2 regions of the Streptomyces sp. NPDC058231 genome follow, and region 1 is predicted to be linked to the other one. Evidence: riboswitches for the same ligand, from Rfam matches in the RefSeq annotation. Region 1 holds a riboswitch; the other holds the start of a gene.
The links. A riboswitch is a leader RNA that binds a small molecule or an ion and turns the genes downstream of it on or off. The one in region 1 is predicted to bind ZMP and ZTP.
Positions count from the first base shown of each region.

Region 2: another riboswitch for ZMP and ZTP. It lies ahead of ACFVXE_RS20015 (phosphoribosylaminoimidazolecarboxamide formyltransferase); the one in region 1 lies ahead of glyA (serine hydroxymethyltransferase).

Region 1 is NZ_JBHVWN010000036.1:3,483-12,946, forward strand. Features, by position in the region: gene ACFVXE_RS22895 (ATP-grasp domain-containing protein) at 1-1,109, opposite strand, end outside; gene ACFVXE_RS22900 (acetyl-CoA carboxylase biotin carboxylase subunit family protein) at 1,160-2,404, opposite strand; gene ACFVXE_RS22905 (hypothetical protein) at 2,454-4,232, opposite strand; gene ACFVXE_RS22910 (SpoIIE family protein phosphatase) at 4,698-6,809, shown strand; gene glyA (serine hydroxymethyltransferase) at 6,779-8,053, opposite strand; ZMP/ZTP riboswitch at 8,092-8,217, opposite strand; gene ACFVXE_RS22920 (protease pro-enzyme activation domain-containing protein) at 8,528-9,464, shown strand, end outside.
Region 2 is NZ_JBHVWN010000028.1:26,991-36,454, reverse strand. Features, by position in the region: gene ACFVXE_RS20030 (glycoside hydrolase family 2 protein) at 1-2,238, shown strand, start outside; gene ACFVXE_RS20025 (FAD-dependent oxidoreductase) at 2,313-4,556, opposite strand; gene ACFVXE_RS20020 (hypothetical protein) at 4,849-5,250, shown strand; gene ACFVXE_RS20015 (phosphoribosylaminoimidazolecarboxamide formyltransferase) at 5,543-6,763, opposite strand; ZMP/ZTP riboswitch at 6,736-6,820, opposite strand; gene ACFVXE_RS20010 (ATP-binding protein) at 7,072-9,464, shown strand, end outside.

The sequences.
Region 1 (9,464 bases):
TCGCCGGTTCCCACCTTCATCTCGACGATCTCCACGCCGGGCCGCTCCCGGATCTCCTCCACCGAAGGCATGCTGGTCACCCGTCCGGCCACGGCAGGAAGGTGCAGCCACCCGAAGGTGCGCTCGTCCCGCGTGGCCGCGGCCACCGCCGTGGGGATCGCGAGGACGGCCCGCGCCCACTCGTCGTACAGGTCCACGCCGTACTTCAGCCGCACGACCGTGTCGACCCGTGCACCGCCGACGCGGCCGGCGCACTCGCCGAAGACGAGTCCCTCCTCCTGCTCGAACACTTCCAGATGGAAGACGCCGTCGTGGTGGCCGAGGGCCCGGAGGGACCGGTCGGCGATGTCCGCCACCGCCGTGTGGAGTGCGGCGTGCGTGTCGCGGTCGAGCACGGTCGAGCCGACGAGCCCTCCGGTCCGGAAGTCCACCACGTTGTTGAGGTAGCGGGAGACGCTGATCATCTGCAGCTCCCCGTCACGGACGACTCCGTCGACATGGAGCTCACCTCCCGGGACGAACGACTCGACCAGCCACGGCCCCGGGTCCTCGGCCCCGCCCTGGAGCCGCGCGGCCTCCTCGGCCGTCCGTACGACCGTGGTGCGGCGGGAACCGGCCTCGTCGAAGGGCTTGACCACGTACGGCAGGGGGAAGGGGACCTGGGCCAGATCGGCCATCCGTTCCACGAAGTACGCCTGTGCCACGCGGATCCCGGCCCTGCGGACGAGCTGCTTCTGGACGAACTTGTCGCGCAGCGCCAGGGCCCGGGGCATCGGCCAGGACCGGCAGCCGAGCGCCTCGCCCACCGCGGAGGCGGTCACGACGGGGAACTCGTCCGCCGTGCAGACGACCGCGCCCGGTGCCAGGGACACCCCCTCTCGCGCCAGTGCCCCGACCACCTCTGCGGCATCGGTCACCGAAGCCGCCGTCACGATCCGGTCGGCCGTTCCGGCCTTCTCGGCAGCGGCCAGGTCCGCGGGCTCGCAGACGCAGATGACGCGCGCACCGTGTTCCACGAGGGCCGTCAGGACCTCGGTGGGCTTCCACCCGAGCACCACAACCGGGTCTTCGTGGTGCTGGTCGCCGCGGAACGGCTGGGTTGCTGTCATCGCTGTGGCTCCGTTGTCGGGCAGGCGGGATACGTTCGGGAGAGCGGCGCTCACGGGACGGGGCCGACCGTCGTCGCCTGCCCGAACCATTGCGCGAGGGAGTGCAGGTCCGCGGTCACGCTCGTGTCGTCGGCACCCCGGATCAGCACGCGCGCCGCCCTCAGGTGGGAACTGACCGTCAGGTCGCCCACGACGTCACCGACGTTGACGTCCAGTTCGGCGTGCAGGACACCGGGGCGGGCCGCCAGCTCCTCGTGGGTGGGCGCGGCGGTGACCCGGCCCGACGGGACCGTCAGATGGATGTAGCCCACGCTGTCACCCGTGTCGGGCTCCTTCTCTGCGACCGCGGTGGGGAGGCCGAGGACGGCGCGGGCCCACTCGTCGTAGATGTCCGTACCGAACCGGTGCCGGAGCATCTCGTCGGTGAGTCCGCCGCCGACCCGCCCGCCGCATTCGCTGAAGACGACGCGGTCCCGGTCGACGAAGACCTCCATGTGGAAGACCCCGTCCTCGAACCCGAGCGCCTCGAGCGCGCGGGCGGCCAGGCCGCCTATCCGGCCGTACAGCTCCGGGTGGGCTCCGGGAGCCAGTGCCGCCGCCCCGACCAGGGCGCCGTCGTGGATGTGGATGAGGTTGTGCAGGTAGCGCGCCACGGACATGAAGAGCAGCGTCCCGTCGCGGACCACCCCGTCGACCTGCATCTCGGTGCCGTCGATGAACTCCTCGACGAGCCAGGGCACCGCCGGCCCCTGCTCCGTCAGCTGCTTCGCCAGCCTGCTCGCCTCCGCGGGGGTGTCGACCCGGTAGGTGTCCGCGCTGCCCGCGCCGCTGAGCGGCTTCACGACGACCGGGCCGTCGGCGGCCACGTCAGCCAGGTCGCCGGTGTGGGCGCAGACGCTGCTGGACGCGACCGGGAGCCGCGCGGCGCGGACGGCCGCCTTCTGCACCGCCTTGTCGCGCAGCGCCAGAGCCGTCCGGTGCGGAATGGCCGAGTTTCCGGCGGGCGCGCCCAGGAGTGCCGCCGTGAGCACCGTCAGCTCCTGCGGACTGCACACCACATCGAAGTCTGCGGCGGATTCGTCGTGTCGCGCCAGTACGGCGGCGACGTCCTCCACCCGGGTGGGATCGGCCGCGACCAGGGTCCTGCCCAGGCCGAGGCTACGGCACTTGGCCGCCTCGCCGGGCGTGACCACACTCGTCACCACGGCTCCATGGCGCGCCAGCGCCCGGATCGCCTTGGCCTTCCAGCCGACCACCAGGACCCGTCGGCCTGCTTCTGCTTCAAGGGAGGGCATTTCCTCGGTACCAACTCTCAGCTGTTCTCTGTCCCGGACAGGCGGACGACTACACGGACGGGGCGGCCGCCCCGGCGGGGCCGGTCTCCGGCGTCACCTGGTAGCGGGCCTGGTACCAGCGATTGCCGAAGTCGGAGACGACGAGGCCGGCCGAGGACGTCTCGAGCTCGCGGGCGTGTGCCTGGTACAGGCTCTGCAGGACCCGGGCGACGGCGATCGCGGCCCGCAGGTCGGTGAGGTCGTACGGGTCACCGTCCGAGCGCATCAGCCGGAAATCGTGGATCCCGGCACGGGTCGCCCCGGCGAGGACCAGCGGCAGCGGCACCCGTATCGCGTGCCGTACGCCGTTCGCCACATGGCCCTGATGATGGTGGGAGGTCCACTCGGTGATGTCCGGCATGGACGGCGGGAAGAACCAGTCACGGTCCTCGAACAGTTCGCCCGGCCCCGCGACGGGTGGCATGAAGTGCCATCCGTTCCACCTCATCCTGGCGGCGATCGCCCGGACGACCTGGACCAGACTCTCCGGGTCGGCCGAGAAACGGTCGACGAATTCCGCCGACGGTACGACGCAGCAGTAGTAGTCGCTGGTCTTCCACTTACCGGGTGCCGGATCGCCCTGTGCCAGCAGGCGCCCGAGGAGGCCCACGTCCTTCGGCCCGCGGGACATCCCGACGTGGGAGCGCGTGGCGGACGTGGCGGCGGCGACGAGCTCGTGCAGCAGTTCCTCGAAACGGGTGGAGAATCCGCTGTCCGCGGGCTCGTGCAGGCCCGCGATGTGCGGAGCCCAGGCAGCGGCGAGAGCGGTGGGGTCCCCCACGCCGTCCAGTTGCGCGCCTGTCAGGTAGGGCCGGAGCAGCCGGGAGAAGGAGTCCGGGAGATCGGCTGCGCCCACCGGTGTGTCGAGAAGCCGCTCCTCCTTGTTGATCGTCATCCCCTGGATGACGCGGTAGACCGGCACACCGCTCGCCATGGCCGACTCCCGGGCACCGCACGAGATCGCGGCCAGGGACCAGAGCCGCTCGATCTCGGGCAGCCCTTCGACGCTCTCCGGGACCTCCTGGGAATATGCCTGAATTCTGCCGCGAATGAAGGATTCCAACCGCGCCGTCGACAATTGCGTTCCGCTGAACTCCTCGGTACGGGAAGGCGTGCCGGAAGCAATGAGAATGCTCATCAGGGTCAGGAACGTGCAGTCCTCGTCCGACCATTCCAGGAGCGGTGTGCCTTCCAGGACATTGAGAAGGCATTTTTCGGAATCGACTCCGACCGACTTCCCGACAAGATTGCTCGCCTTGCCGAGGTTCGTGTAGTGGCGGTCACCTACATGGACGACCATGGGGCCGACGTGGCGGAAGGTGTGGCGCAGCTTGCGAATCAGGTCGAGGGCGCGGTCGGCCCCCTCGGCCACGAGCCATTTCTTGACCGCTTCACGACTCGCCAGGCTGGTGTACCGCCGATGGGTGAACTCGTCGTCGAGGTCGGCGGGCCTGTTGCCGTGCCAGTCCACGTTGCCGACGAAGACCGCACCGTCGGGGGTCTGTTCGCCGGCGACGACGAGACGCAGCCGGCCGGTCGAGGTGATCAGCATGTGGTCACCGATCCCCCGCTGGGCCACCGTGCAGTGCACCGTCGCCCCCGCCGCCTCGGCCGACTCCAGAAGGAATCGCTCCTCGGCCGTGAGCGCGTCCATCCCCAGCCCCTCGGGAAAGCGCCCCCCGAGTGTGGCGACATGCCGGGCGGCTGCCGCGACGAGCGTGAGGGAATCGGCCTCTTCGGCGCAACGCGCGAGCAGGTCGGAAAAGCGTTCGGTACGCAAGATCGCCATTACTGAGCCCCCATGGCACAGACGCCATGCAATGGGCCGGCGCCGGTATGTCCGTCATCGGCACACAGCGCTGGATGCCAGTTACACCGGGGTTCGATCCGCGAAGAGATGAAATCTCTGGATGATCATGAACCTCCGGTGATCGGGAGGTTATCAGGAAGTTAACGACACAACAACGGTCACTTCAATTCATGACAATTGCAATAATGAGTCCGTACTGCCTATTTCTGCACAGTGGCCAATTATGGCTATTTGACACCCTTGCAGGGGTCGTTCCGCACCGATTCAGGAAACCGGACGGCGACCGGGGACGGCCCGTGGGCACCGGACACGGCAGCGGTGGAGTGCTGGGTCCCCACTTCGGAGGGACGATGGAGGGGCTGCGGTGGGACGAGAGGAGCGGTGCGCGGGGCCGACGCGGCCACGAAGCCGCTGTCGTGCGGGCAAGCGGAAGGGGTGCCGGGGATGAGTACGACCGACGCGTTCCGGGCCGGGCCGGGCCGGACGGGTGAGGCCCCCGCGCCGAGCGGACTGCTGGACGTGCTGAGCCTGGCCGCGGTGGTGCTCGACGACACCGGCCGGATCCTGTTCTGGAGCCCGCAGGCCGAGGAGCTGTTCGGTTACTCCCCCGAAGAGGCGCTGGGCCGGTTCGCGGCCCGTCTGCTCGTCGACGAAGAGCACCTGGAGACGGTGATCGAGCTGTTCGCCCATGTGATGGAGAGCGGGGAGCGCTGGGCGGGTACCTTCCCGATCCGGCACCGGGACGGCAGCACCCGGCTGGTGGAATTCCGCAACATGCGGCTGCAGGACGAAAGGGGCGGCCGCTACGCGCTGGGCATCGCCACGGACCAGGGGACGCTGCGGCGCGTGGAGCGGGATCTGGCGCTGTCCATGCGGCTGGTCTCCCAGTCCCCGATCGGCCTGGGGGTCATGAACACCGAGCTGCGGTACGTGCTGGCCAACCCGGTGCTGGCGGGCATAGGCGGTCCGCCCGCCGCCGAGCAGGTCGGGCGTGCCGTCAGCGAGGCGCCCCCCTTCCGGCACGAGGAGTCCATCGAGTCGGACATGCGCCAGGTGCTGGCCACCGGTGTGCCGCTGCTGGACCGCTTCGTCGTCGGCCGGATCCCGGGCGACAAGCAGGACCATGCCTGGTCGGTGTCGTTCTACCGGCTGGAGGATCCCGCCGGGCGGGTGCTCGGGCTGGCAACCTCGGTGGTGGACGTCACCGAGCAGCACCGGGCGGCCGCCGACGCCGCCCGGGCGCGGCGCCGGCTGGCCCTGGTGGCGGACGCCTCCGTACGGATCGGTACCACCCTCGACCTGGAACAGACCGCCCGAGAACTGGCCGAGATCTGTGTACCGGCGATGGCCGACGTGGTCACGGTCGATGTCCTCGACAGCGTTCTGCACGACCAGCGGAGCACCACGGCCGACACCGGCCCGGCACGGTTCCGGGCGCTGGCGGTGGTGTCGGCCTACCCCACCAAGGCGACCCAGGCCGTCGATCCCACCGGCAGCCTCGCCCAGTACGACGCCGACCGTCTGATCACCCAGTGCGTCAACTTCCGCCGGGCGGTCCTCAAGGCCGACGTGACCGGCCAGGACCTGCGCCGCGTCGCCCGGGACGACAACTGCGCGGGGCTGCTGGCCGCGGCCGGGGTCCACTCCTACCTCGCGGTCCCGCTGATCGCCCGTGGCGAGGTGATCGGCGCCGTGGGCCTGATGCGCGCCGACAATCCGAGGCCCTTCGACGACGACGACGTGGTCCTGGTCGGGGAGCTGGCTGCCCGCGCGGCGGTGTGCGTCGACAACGCGCGCCTGTTCCAGAGCCAGCGGCACGCCGCCCTGACGCTCCAGCGCAGCCTGCTGCCCCAGCGGCCGGCCGACCGGCTGGGCCTTGAGATCGCCCACCGCTACCAGCCCGCCGACGCCACCAGTGAGATCGGCGGCGACTGGTTCGACGTCATCCCGCTGGCCGACGACAAGACCGCCCTGGTCATCGGTGACGTCATGGGCAGCGGCATCGACGCCGCCGCCGCCATGGGCCAGCTGCGCACCGCCACCCGCACACTGACCCAGCTCGACCTCGATCCGGCCGACGTCCTGCACTATCTCGACCGGGGCACCGCCGGCATCGAACACACCTTCGCCACCTGCGCCTACGCCGTGTTCGATCCCCACACCGGCATGTGCGACATCTCGCTGGCCGGGCATCTGCCGCCGGTGCTCATGCGGCCGGACCGCACCCCGGAGCTGCTCGACCTGCCCACCGGCGCGCCGCTCGGCGTGGGCGGGGTGCCGTTCGGTACCACCCGCCTCGCCCTGGACCGTGGTGATCAGCTGGTCCTGTACACCGATGGCCTGGTCGAAACCCGCGACCAGGCCATCGACGATCGGCTGGATCTCCTGCTGTCCCTGCTCGCGGGTCCGCACCGCGACCTGGAGGAGACCTGCGACCTGCTCCTGCGGGCGCTGCGCCGGCCCGGCGACCACGATGACGTGGCGCTGCTCATCGCCCGGCTGCCCGCAGCGGGGCCCGACGGCGCTCAGCCCACCGGCAGCCCCGGCGCCGGGTAGCCGCTCATCAGGTCCTGCACGTCGGCGCGCACCTTGGTGACCGTCTCCTCGTCGCCGGTGCGCGCCGCCTCCACCACCCGGTCGATCCACTCCGCGACCGTGCCCATCGCGGATGCGGGGATGCCGCGCGAGGTCAGGGCCGGGGTGCCGATGCGGATGCCGGACGGGTCGAAGGGCTTACGGGGGTCGTACGGGACGGCGTTGTAATTGACGACGATCCCGGCCCGGTCCAGGGCCTTCGCCGCGATCTTGCCGGGCACGTCCTTGCCGGTGAGGTCGATCAGCAGGAGGTGGTTGTCCGTGCCGCCGGAGACCAGGTCGAAACCGCGGGACGCCAACTCCTCGCCCAGGACGCGGGCGTTGGTGACGACCTGATGGGCGTAGACCCCGAAATCGGCGGTCGCGGCCTCCTTGAGGGCCACCGCGATCGCTGCCGTCGTGTGGTTGTGCGGGCCGCCCTGGAGACCGGGGAAGACCGCGCGGTCGATGGCGCGGGCGTGCTCCGCACGGCTCAGCAGCATCGCGCCGCGCGGGCCGCGCAGGGTCTTGTGGGTGGTGGTCGAGACCACGTCGGCGTACGGGGCGGGTGAGGGGTGGGCGCCGCCCGCGACCAGGCCGGCGATGTGGGCGATGTCGGCGACCAGTACCGCGCCGACCTCGCGGGCGATGTCGGCGAAGCCGGCGAAGTCGATCGTCCGGGGCACCGCGGTGCCGCCGCAGAAGATCACCTTCGGACGCTCGGCAAGGGCCAGGTCGCGCACCTCGTCCAGGTCGATCCGGCCGGTGTCGCGCCGGACGCCGTACCGCACGCCGCGGAACCAGGTCCCGGTCGCGGACACCCCCCAGCCGTGTGTGAGGTGACCGCCCATCGGCAGCGACATGCCGAGCACGGTCTCGCCGGGCCGCAGGAACGCCAGGTAGACGGCGAGGTTGGCGGGTGAACCGGAGTACGGCTGCACATTGGCGTGTTCCATGCCGAACAGGGACATGGCCCGTTCGACGGCCACCGTCTCCACCTGGTCGATGATCTGCTGGCCCTCGTAGTACCGCTTGCCGGGGTAGCCCTCGGAGTACTTGTTCTGGAGCACCGTGCCGGAGGCCTCCAGCACGGCCGCGGAGACGTAGTTCTCACTGGGGATCAGGCGCAGGGTGTCGGCCTGGAGCTGCTCCTCGGCGGATACGAGGGCCGCGATCTCCGGATCGGTGACGGTGAGTGCGGGCCGGCGGTTCTCGGACGGCGTCATGGGATCCTCCCGGGTCTGGCGCATTGCTGCGGCGTGGACCCGGATGCCCAGGCGGACGGCTCTCCGGCGGTGACGCCTCCGGGCAGGCCCGGAGTGTGCCGCTTCCTCGTGGTCGGTTCCACGGAGCACCCCTGCCGGGATACGCGCCAGTCGCGGCACCGCGCAGTCTACGGACCGAGGTGGTCCGACACGCGCTCATCGGCTCCTCGGCGGGTCCGCCGTCGACGCCCGGTCCGGTCGGTCCGCGTCCGCGGGCCCCGCTCGATGACCGGATTCCGTGGCTCCGCCGACCGGTTCCGGTGCACGCATTCCAACCTATCTCGCCCCTAACTGCCCATCTCTCGCCACCTCTTGACAGTTTCTTGGTGAATGCATGCCCCTTACGTAAAGGGTTCCTCGCCAGAGTGGCGGCTTACATGTGCACATCATCCGGCACATGCTCCACACGCGAAGAACCACATCGCAGGGGGTTACATGAGAACCAGTCGCGCCAGGCGTCGCGCCGGGCTGAGCATGGCAGCGACACTGCCGCTGCTCGCCGGTGCACTCGCCCTCGGCATACCGTCGGCCAGCGCGGACTCCGCGCCCGGGGGCCGCGACGCGCTGCAGGGCACCAAGCCGGTCTGGGCCACCGCCAAGGCGGACCAGGGCGCCACCGCCGACAGCAGCAAGGTGAGTGTCCGCGTCCATCTCGCCGGCCGGGACGCCAAGGGGCTGGCCGCGTACGCCGCAGCCGTCTCGGACCCGGAGTCCTCCTCGTACGGGAAGTATCTGAGCGCCGGGGAGGCGCAGGCCCGGTTCGGGGCGACCCAACAGCAGATCGACCAGGTCAGCCAGTGGCTGAAGTCGAACGGGCTGACCGTCACCGGTGCCAACCAGCACTACGTCTCCGCCACCGGCGATGTCGCCGCGGCCGAGAAGACGTTCAGCACCCAGCTGCGCAACTACCGCAAGGGCAGCCGGACCTACCGCGCACCGTCCTCCACCGCCTCCGTCCCGGCCGGGCTGAGCGAGGCCGTCCTCGCCGTCTCCGGCCTGGACAACGCGCCGCGCAAGTCGAGCCACGACGAGACGCTGCCGCCGCCGGACGCGGTGTTCCGCAACTCCGGCCCCTTCTCCTCGTACTACGGTTCCAAGACCGCCTCGGCGCTGCCGAGCGCCTACGGGGCCAAGGTGCCGTACGCGGTCAAGGGCTACACCGGCAAGCAGCTGCGCGCCGCGTACGGTGCGGGCAGCTGGACCGGCAAGGGCGTGACCGTCGCCATCACCGACGCGTACGCCTCGCCGACCATCGCGAAGGACGCCTCCGAGTACGCCAAGCGCAACGGCGACGCCCCGTACGGGCGCGGGCAGCTCCGCCAGGTGCTGCCGGACGACTACACGCAGACCGAGGAGTGCGGGGCCTCCGGCT
Region 2 (9,464 bases), on a different contig from region 1:
ACCGGCGGATACACGCCCTTCGAATACGACGTCACCGAGCTGCTGACGACCGACGGCAGCCCCAACACCCTTACCGTCCGGGCCAACAACGACGAGGTCATCGGTGCCACCTGGCTCTGGGGAGGTATCTCCCGCCCGGTCTCCCTCGTCGTCGATCCGGCCGTACGCGTCGAGAGGCAGCGGGTCACCGCCCACCCCGCGGCGGAGGAGGGCACCGCCGATGTGGTCACGGAGGTCACCGTGTCCAACGCCCTCGACGACGACCGAACCGTACGTCTCGGCGGCATGCTCACGGGCACATCGGGCCGCGTCCTGCGCTGCGGCACACTGCGCCCCGAGTCGGACGCCGGTCAGGACGTGACCGTGCCGGCCCGTTCGGTCACGACCGTCCGGCTGACGACCGTCCTGCCCTCGGGCTCGTACGAACTGTGGTCCCCCGACCGTCCGGCGCTCTACCGGTCCACCGTCACTCTCAGCGAGGGCGGCCGGCTTTCGTATGCCGTCTCCGACCGGTTCGGCATCCGCAGGATCGAGATAGTCCCGGACGGGCTGCTGCTCAACGGCGAACGACTGCGCACCGTGGGCTTCAACCGCGTCCCCGGAGACCGGGTGCACGGCGCCACCGAGCCACCGTCCGTCATCCGCGCCGAGATCGACCACATGAAGCGGGCCGGGGCGGACATGACCCGTATCCACCACGTACCGCAGTCGCCCGACCTCCTCGACCACCTGGACGAGGTCGGGATGCTCAACATCGCCGAGATCTCGGTCTGGGGACAGGAGGCATGTCTCGACCCGGAGCGCTGGATGCCCGAGCTGCGTGAGATGGTGCACCGGGACGCCAACCACCCCTCGATCTTCGCGTGGTCCGTGGCGAACGAGATCAGGGGGACCGAGGAGACCGGCCGGAACTTCGTCCGTGCGCTGATCGACCGGACCCGCGCCGAACTCGACGACTCGCGCCCCCTGACGTACGCCAGCAACACCTTCGACGACATCACGGGCCCGCAGGACGAGGCGCTTCAGTACACCGACTTCATCGCGGTCAACATGTACCGGGACTACACCGAACGGTTGCGGAAGCTGCGCGCGCACTACCCGGACAAGCCGGTCTTCGTCAGCGAATTCAGCAGCGACGGCTACACCTTCACCCCCGAGCGCGAGAGTGTCGAATACGCCTCGCGGTACGACGACGGTGTCCCGGCGGAGCTGTCCCGCCTGCCGTGGGTGATCGGTGCCTCCCGGTGGACCTTCGACGACTACCGCAGCCGCTTCCGGGGTACTTCCGTCAACCAGTTGCGCGGGTGGGGCGTCCAGACCGAGTGGGGTGGCCTGAAACGCAGTTACGACCGGATGCGCGCCGCGTTCGCCCCGGTCCGGGGGCTGCTGCCGACGCCGGTGGACGGCGGCACCCGGATCACGGTCGTCCCGCGCGGAGCGGGCGAACTGCCCGGCCGGATACTGCGCGGTCACCGCTTGCACTGGCGGGCGGTGGACGCCGCGGGCGGCGCCGTGGCCGAGCGGTACGTCCCACTCCCGGACATCACGCCGGGCGGGGCGCCCTTCAGCCGCGACGTCGGATGGCGGACGGACGGGTGGCCGGGCAAGGAGGCCGTCACCGAGTACGTGGGGCTGGTCGATCCACAGGGATACGAAGTAGCCGTCGCCGCCCGGGCCCTGGCCGCACCCGCCGCCCCCCAGGTCGCCCAGACCGTGGTGGCCGACGGCGCTCTGCGGGTGGTCTTCGGCCATGTGCCGGGAGCCGACTCGTACCGTGTCGAAGCGGCTCAGGACGACACGGGCACGGGCACGGCGGCCCTTTCCCGCACCGTCCACAAGGACGGCCACGCGGACATCGCGGGACTGCTGAACGGAACCCCGCACCGGGTGCGCGTCGTCGCCGTGTGCGCGGCGGGAGAGACCGCTTCCGGGTGGCGGACCGGGCTCGTCCCACGTGCGGACGCCGGACCGCTGCCGCCGGACGTACAGGCGCTGAAGCCCGTCCCGTCCGGCATCGTGCTCCACTGGCGCGGCGGGGGAGCGGACCTGGCCTGCGCCATCGAGGTCGCCGACGCCCGCAGCGGCGAGGTGATCCGCTCCTGGACCACCACCGTCCGCGGCTTCAGCCGCATCGAGGATCTGGGCACCGACCGCCGGGTGCGGGCCCGTGTCCGGGCCCTGCGTGCCGACGGTGAGGCCACTGCCTGGTCGCAGTGGCTGGAGACAAGGACCGCCTAGGCAGGTTCGCCCCGCACCGGGCCGCGGCCTCGCCCCGACCGTGCTCCGGGTGTGGCCACGGCCGGCCGGAGCCGTCAGGCATACGCGCGCAGCGCCACGATGCGTGCTTCCGGCGCGCCGTTCGTCGCCTCCGCCACCACGCGCAGCGCGGTGGTCCGGAACGGGGCGAAGCGGTGCGTCCGGTGGCGGCGGCGGTTTCCGGTCTCCCGGGCGACCCGAGTCCAGCCGCCGCCGTCCGCGAGTACCTCGATGCGGTAGTCGCGGACCAGCTCCGGCATGATCTCGAACTCCGTGCGGTGCCGGTGCAGGTTGTTCAGGTACTCGTCCACGTCGTCGTCGAGTACGAGATGCACCGTGCCGATCTCCACCGGGGCGTCCCAGTCGAGCCGCAACCACGCCTCACCGGGCTCGCCGGCGTGCCACATCTGAGGGCCGCCGAAGGGCCGCTGGTAACCGCCGACGGTCTTGTCGGGGGCGTACGCCCGGGTCGGACCGGCGCGGAAGCAGAAGCTGCGTCGACGCAGGCCGCGGGCGACCCATTCGGCCACCGGCTGGCCGTGCTCCTCCGGGATGTCGTGGTCGACTCCCGGCTCGCCCGCGCGCTTGCGGGCCAGACTGAGCACACCGGTGCGCCGCTGGTCGGCCAGGTGCACGGACGCGTACGGATCGGCCCGTACGATCACGACGGCGTTGGCCGGCTCGTCCGGCCGCCAGGGCAGATGGGCGGACACCCACTGCTCCTTGCCTTCCTGGACCGGGACCGTACGGGAGACCAGCCGGCGGGCGGGTACGGCGTTCTCGCCGCGCAGGGTGTCCCAGAGCTCGATGGTCAGTTCGGTGCCGGCTCGCGCGTCCACCAGGAGTTCCACGTCGTCCAGTCGCGGATCCACCGGCAGCACGAGCGCGAGGTCGCGGTCGAGCGGCAGCGGTGTGGAGGATGTGGTGGGCCCCGGCTCGACGGCGAGCCGGGTGAGGGTGCTGGAGGCGGAGACGCGTGCCGCGCGGGCCAGATCGTCCGGGTCGGTGTTCCGCACGCCCATCAGCGAGGCGTCCTGCCGGAGCAGGGTCTGCTGCAGGAGTGCCGGTCGCGCGTCGTTCAGCGTGCGCGGTGTCAGGCCGAGTGCGGCGCACAGGGCGGCGCCGGTGCCCGCGGCCTCGCCGAGGGTGGCGCAGGTGGCCATGACACGGGTGGAGCCGAACGCGATGTGGGTGGCGGAAATGTTGCGCCCGGCGAAGAGGAGGTTGCCGACGTTCCGTGAGTAGATGCTGCGGAAGGGGATGTGGTAGACGCCGTCGGAGTAGCGTTGCCGGGCGCCCGGTTCCTCGGCGTACATGCCCTCGACCGGATGCAGGTCCACCGACCACCCGCCGAACGCGATCCGGTCGGCGAAGGGTTCCTGGGCCATCACCTCGGTCTGGTTCAGGACGTGGTCGCCGATGAAGCGACGGTACTCACGCTTGCCGGGGATGGATCCGACCCATTCCAGTGTGAGGTTGGCGGCGTCGAATCCGCCGCTGTTCTTGATGTGGTCCCAGATGCCGTGGATGACGGACCACAGCTCGTCGCGGATGCGCTCGTTGTCGTCCACCGTGTCCAGCGAGCCGCCCCACTCCACCCACCAGTAGTCGCATCCGTTGTCTCCGGTACGGATCAGCCGGTGCTCGGGGATGGGCGTGTCCAGTATGTTCCTGGCGAAGGACGGGGGCACGTACTTCACCGGATGGCCGGCGTCCTTGGTGTAGAACAGGATGGTGCTGCCGAGCAGTTGCCGGTCGGGCTCGGGCGGCGCCCACTCCTCGCCGTACTCGTCGCGGGATTCGCGGCCGATGCGGTGGTCGGCTCCCGCGAGATGACCGATCAGCCCGTCGCCGGTGCAGTCGACGAAGACCGGCGAGAAGAAGGTGGTGAGTCGCTCGGAGCCCATGGTCCAGCCGGTGACCGACTCGATCCGCTTCCCGTGCTCCGCGGTGATGTCACGGACATCCGTGTTGAGGTGGAGCCGGAGATTCGGTTCGGCGAGCACCGCGTCGAGCACGACCTGATCCCAGTAATAGGGATTGCCGTCCGGGTTCCGGTACTGGTTCTCCAGGTACAGCTCGCCCATGATGCCGGTCTCGCGGGCCCACCGGTGCACCCCGTGGGCGGTGGCCCCGCACACCCACACCCGCACCTCGCTGCTCGAATTGCCGCCCAGCACGGGGCGGTTGTGCACCAGCGCGACGGTACGGCCCAGCCGCGCAGCGGCGATCGCGGCACACACCCCGGCCAGGCCGCCGCCGACGACGGTGACATCGCTGTGGACGCTCTCCTCACGCATGAGGCACTACCGAGGCCAGGGCCCCACGGGAGGCGCGAATGAGGACGAGTCCGCGTGGAGGGGGGAGCGGACGGAGAAGTGGTTCACATCCATGAATGAGAAACACACTTGAGGACATGTCAAGAATGTAGAGGGCGCGTGGAGTTGAGGTCAAGGAGGCGGACGGGCGGGGCTGGAGCGGTGCCTTCGCGGCGGGCGGCCCCGGCCTCGGGACCGGTGAGCCCGCATGTCGAGGTGTCGCGTACTCGCCATGGCGCCGGTCGATCGTCACCCTGTGTCGGTGCGCTGCGGCATGATGACCGCCGTGGACACGGAGACACTGATAGACGTCTGGCAGCGGCTGCTCGCCGACCCTCGCAAGTCGTGGGTGCTGTTCGAGCACGGCACTTGTGTCGTGCTGACCGCTCCGGGGGGAGAGCCGGCTGAACAGGCCGTCGAGCTCCTGAAGAAGTTCGGCCCGGCGCATGCCGGGTCTTCAGCAGGAGACTTCGGAGTGATCGACCTCAAGGATGCCGAGGGATGGGTCGTCACCGGGCACCACAACGACGTCCTTACCTATGTCGGCCCTGACGAGACTCAGGATCAGTCGGAGATTGCTGTCGGGCTGCTCGGACGTTCCAAGCGCCACCGGGACGGCACTGAACTGCACGTCGTACACGTTGAGGACAAGCGAGGCTCAGCGGACCCGGCGTGAGTACCCGCGATTCACCGCTGGTGATCGCCGGGGGCGTATCGGCTCCAGGTTCCGCCTGCTTCGGTGACCAGTTGTGCGGCTCTCCTGTCGTGGTACCCGAGCGCCTTCGCGATGACGGGGGCCGGGGCGGGATGGCGGCCGGGCCGCGGAGGAGGCGGACGCGCGGCGGGCCGGGAGGTTCTGGGCCGATGTGGCGATCAGGTCGGCCGGATCGCGGTCGAGGATGTCGCAGAGCGTGGCCGGCACCGGCACTTCGAGGTCCCCGCCTGCCGGTACGGGGACCTCGGTGGCCTCAGTGGTGGAAGAGCCGGAGCCCGGTCCGCGCGAGGGCGATCTGATGCTCGCGGCAGGCGTCCTCGACCTCGGCGGACCGGATCGACCCACCGGGCTCGGCGATGTAGCCGACGCCGTGCCGGTGGGCATGGTCGACGTTGTCGCGGAAGGGCAAGGCGCCGTCCGAGACGAACGCGACCTCTCTCAAGCCGGTCAGCCACTGCCTGCGCTGGTCGTCTGTCAGCTCGGGTGCGGGCATGGAGAGCGCGTTCGCCAGCCGCACGTTCTCGTCCGGGGTGAGGTCGCCCTCGATGAAGCGGATCTGCCAATTGATCCTGTCCTGACGCCGGATTGCCGGCCGGAAGGCGAGTGCGCGGACCGCCGGGTGGCGTCGCAGCCACCAGGTGTCGGCTTTCGCACCGGCCAGCCGGGTGCAGTCGACTCGGGACTGCTGGCCTGCGCCGATCCCCAGTGTTGTCCCTCCGAGCAGGTAGCACACGGAGTTGGACTGGGTGTGGCGCAGGACGGCGAGACCCAGCAGGAGATCCTCCGCGGCCGTCGCAGGCAGTGCACCGCACACGACGTCGTCCAGCAGCGTGGTGATCAGAGCCACTTCGTCACGCTGTTGGGTGAGCCGCAGGCCGAACACATCCCGTCGCTCGTGCTGCGGGGGGACGAAGGCCTCGTCTGCTTCCATGACCAGGAAGCGGCCGTTCTTCTTCTTGCTGAGCGTCGCGACGGTGCCGGGTGCGTAGCCGGGGGCGATGATGCCGTCGCAGACCACGCCGGTCAGGAGTTCGGCGAGCTCCGTGTCGACCGGGTGTGAGACGGCGGCGAAGTCGCCGTAGGAGGATTTCGGATCGGCATCGCGGGCTCGCAGGTAGGCGCTGGTGAGCGCACCGACGCCGGCGCGGTCGATGCCGTAGAGCTCAGCCGTGACGTCATCGACGGGCCCGGTCACGGCCGCGCCGGCCGGTGAGACGTGCTTGAAGGACGTAGCGGCCGGCCGGTTCAGGGCCCGACTGGCCTCCAGGACCAGTTGCCAGCTGTTCAGCGCGTCCAGCATGTTGATGTAGGACGGGCTTCCTTGCAGTACCCGGACCGGCAGCCGGCCGGGGCGCACCGGTGCGGCATGGGCCGCCTGCTGCTGCGGGTTGATTCCGTAACGCAGATCCACGTCGGGAGCCTCCTGTGTCAGCCGAACGTCACTGACGCAGGCGCCCAGGCGGTCGACGCTCACGCGGGAAAACGGCCGCTCCCCGGTGGTTCTCCACCTTCGCCAGTTGCGGCCCGGCCAGATCTTACCCGCGGAGGCGCTCGGAAGGATCGCGGTGATGCCGTTGTGTCAGCGGGCATCCGGAACCGGGTCAGCGCCCTCACCCCGACCGAACCATGATCGTTCTCACAGACGACCGCTGTACCGGTGTTCCCCGAGGCCAGGCCACCTGGGAATGGCCGCGGCGCGGTCTCCGACCGCGGTCGGGAGCTGCCGGTCCGTCCCCGGCAGCTTGCCGTTCTACGGCGGAAGCCCAGTACAGTGCCGTGACCATGGCACAGGATTCCCAGGGGCGGAGCGGACGCCCGGCGCCCCGCGGCGCCGGGGTCCCGTTGCTGACTCTGCATCTGCTCGGCGGTTTCCGCGCCGTGCGGGGTGAAGCCGAACCGGTCGTGGAACGGTGGCGGCGTCTCAGCGCCCGCACCGTCGTCAAGATGCTGGCCCTCGCCCCCGGTCACCGGCTGCACCGGGACCAGGTCATCGAGGTGTGCTGGCCGGAAGTCGACCCGGACACCGCGCGCCGCAGCCTCAGAGTGAGTCTGCACACAGCCCGTCACATCCTGGAACCCGAACTCGCGCCGCGCGCCTCCTCCTCCTACCTCACCACCGACGGCGACCTCCTCAGCCTGGTGCCCGGAGCGGTCGAAGTGGACGTGGTGGCCGCCGAACGTGCCGCGGTCGCGGCGCTCGACTCCGGCAGCCAGGACGCCCTCGCCGCCGCGTGGGCCACGCTCAGCCAGGAACTGCTTCCCGAGGACCGGTACGCGGCCTGGGCGGACACCCGGCGGCGTGAGCTCTCCTCACTCCGCCGCCGCCTCGCCCTCTCGCTCGCCGACCTTCCGGGCGCCGCGAACCACGCGCAGCAAGTGGTCTGGATCCTGGAGCGCGAGGTGGCCGCCGACGAGCTCGACGAATCTCTCCACCGGCGCCTGATGGACGCCCATGTGGCAACCGGTGACCACAGCAGGGCGGTCGAGCACTACGGGCGGCTGCGGGAATTGCTGCAGCAGCAACTGGGCACGGACCCGGAACCGCAGACCCAGGAGTTGTACCGCAGGACCGTGCACCACGTCGCGTCGCAGGGCCGGTCCCTCACCCGGCCCGGACCGCCGGCACCTCCCGCCCTTCCGGCCCCGCCGGCGGCGCTGCGCCGGGCCGAAACCATCCCGCTGCGCGGGCGCGACAGCACGCTTGCCGCCGTACTCGCCGGGCTGCCCGCCCGGAACGGACACCCGGACTCCGCCGGTGTACGGGGAACCCCGCTCACCGTGGTGAGCGGCGAGAGCGGAGTAGGCAAGACCCGGCTCGCCGCCGAGGCCGCGAGGGTCGGCGCGGCCGACGGCATCGCCGTGCTGTGGGGTGCCGCCCACGAGGCCGAGGGCCCCCTGCCGTACGGGGCGATGGCCGACGCCCTGTCCGGCTGGTTCGCCGACCGGCCGCCCGCCGAACAGGCAGCAGCTGCCACCGCTCACCCGGAACTCGGCGCCCTGCTGCCCGCGTTCGACACCGAACCCCTGCCGGGCCGCACCGCCGAGGAAGAACGCGCACGCATCTATCGCGCGGTGGGCGCGCTCCTCGCCTCCCTGGCCGAGCACCACCCGGTGCTCGTGGTGCTGGACGATCTGCACGCCGCCGACTTGGGCACGCTCAGGCTCCTGCACCACCTCGTACGCACGGTCGGCGAGCGACCCATCCGCTTCCTGGCCACCCTGCGCGAGGAGGACCTGGACGAGGGCGACGAGCGCCGGACCGTGCTCGCCGCGGCGACCCGCCAGGGGCTGGTCCACCGCGTCGAGCTCATGCGGCTGGCCCGCGCCGACTGCGACCTGCTCGCCGCCGACGTCGCACGCACAGCTCCTGCCGGACCACCATCGCCGCAGGACGGCTCCGACAGCGGGACGACGCCGTCGCCCCTGATGCTGGAGACCGTCTACCGGCTCTCACGCGGCAACCCGCTGTTCGCCGCCGAACTGGTCCGGGTGGCACGCGAGAGCGCGGACAGCGGTACGTACGGACACCCCCACCACCACGACCGGGTGCCCGAGTCGGTCCGCGAAGTGGTGGCCCTGCGCATCGCCCGCTTCGCGCCACATGTCCGCAGGACGCTGGAGGTGCTGGCCGCGGCCGGTGGAGAAGCCGCGCTCGACGAAGCCGCAGAAGTGGCGCTGTCCGGGGTGCACCCGCCGATCGACGGCCCTGTCTTCTCCGCGGCACTGGACGCACTGGTGGCCGCCGGAGTGATCGACGAATGCCGGATCGTGCATCTGGGCCGGAGAGTCGAAGGACTGACCTTCCGCCATCCGGTGGTGGGACTCGCCGTCTACGAACGACTCACTTCCGCAGTCCGCCGACAGCTCCACCTCGCCCACGCACAGGCGGTGCGCCGCCATCGCCCCGAGGCCGTCGAAGCACTCGCCCACCACCTGGACCGGGCCGACGCACCCGAAGCCGCCGTCTGGCTGCGCCGCGCCGCCGAACGGGCCGCACACCTCTACGCCGACGACAGCGCCGCCCGCTACTACGCGGACCTCGTCGCCCGATTGGACACCGCCCCCGACGACGGTGCCGACGCCGCCCGTACCCGGCTCGAGTGGGCCGGCGTACTGATCCGCCAGGCCCGCCACGCACAAGCCGAACAGGTACTGCGCACCGCGCTGGCGACCGT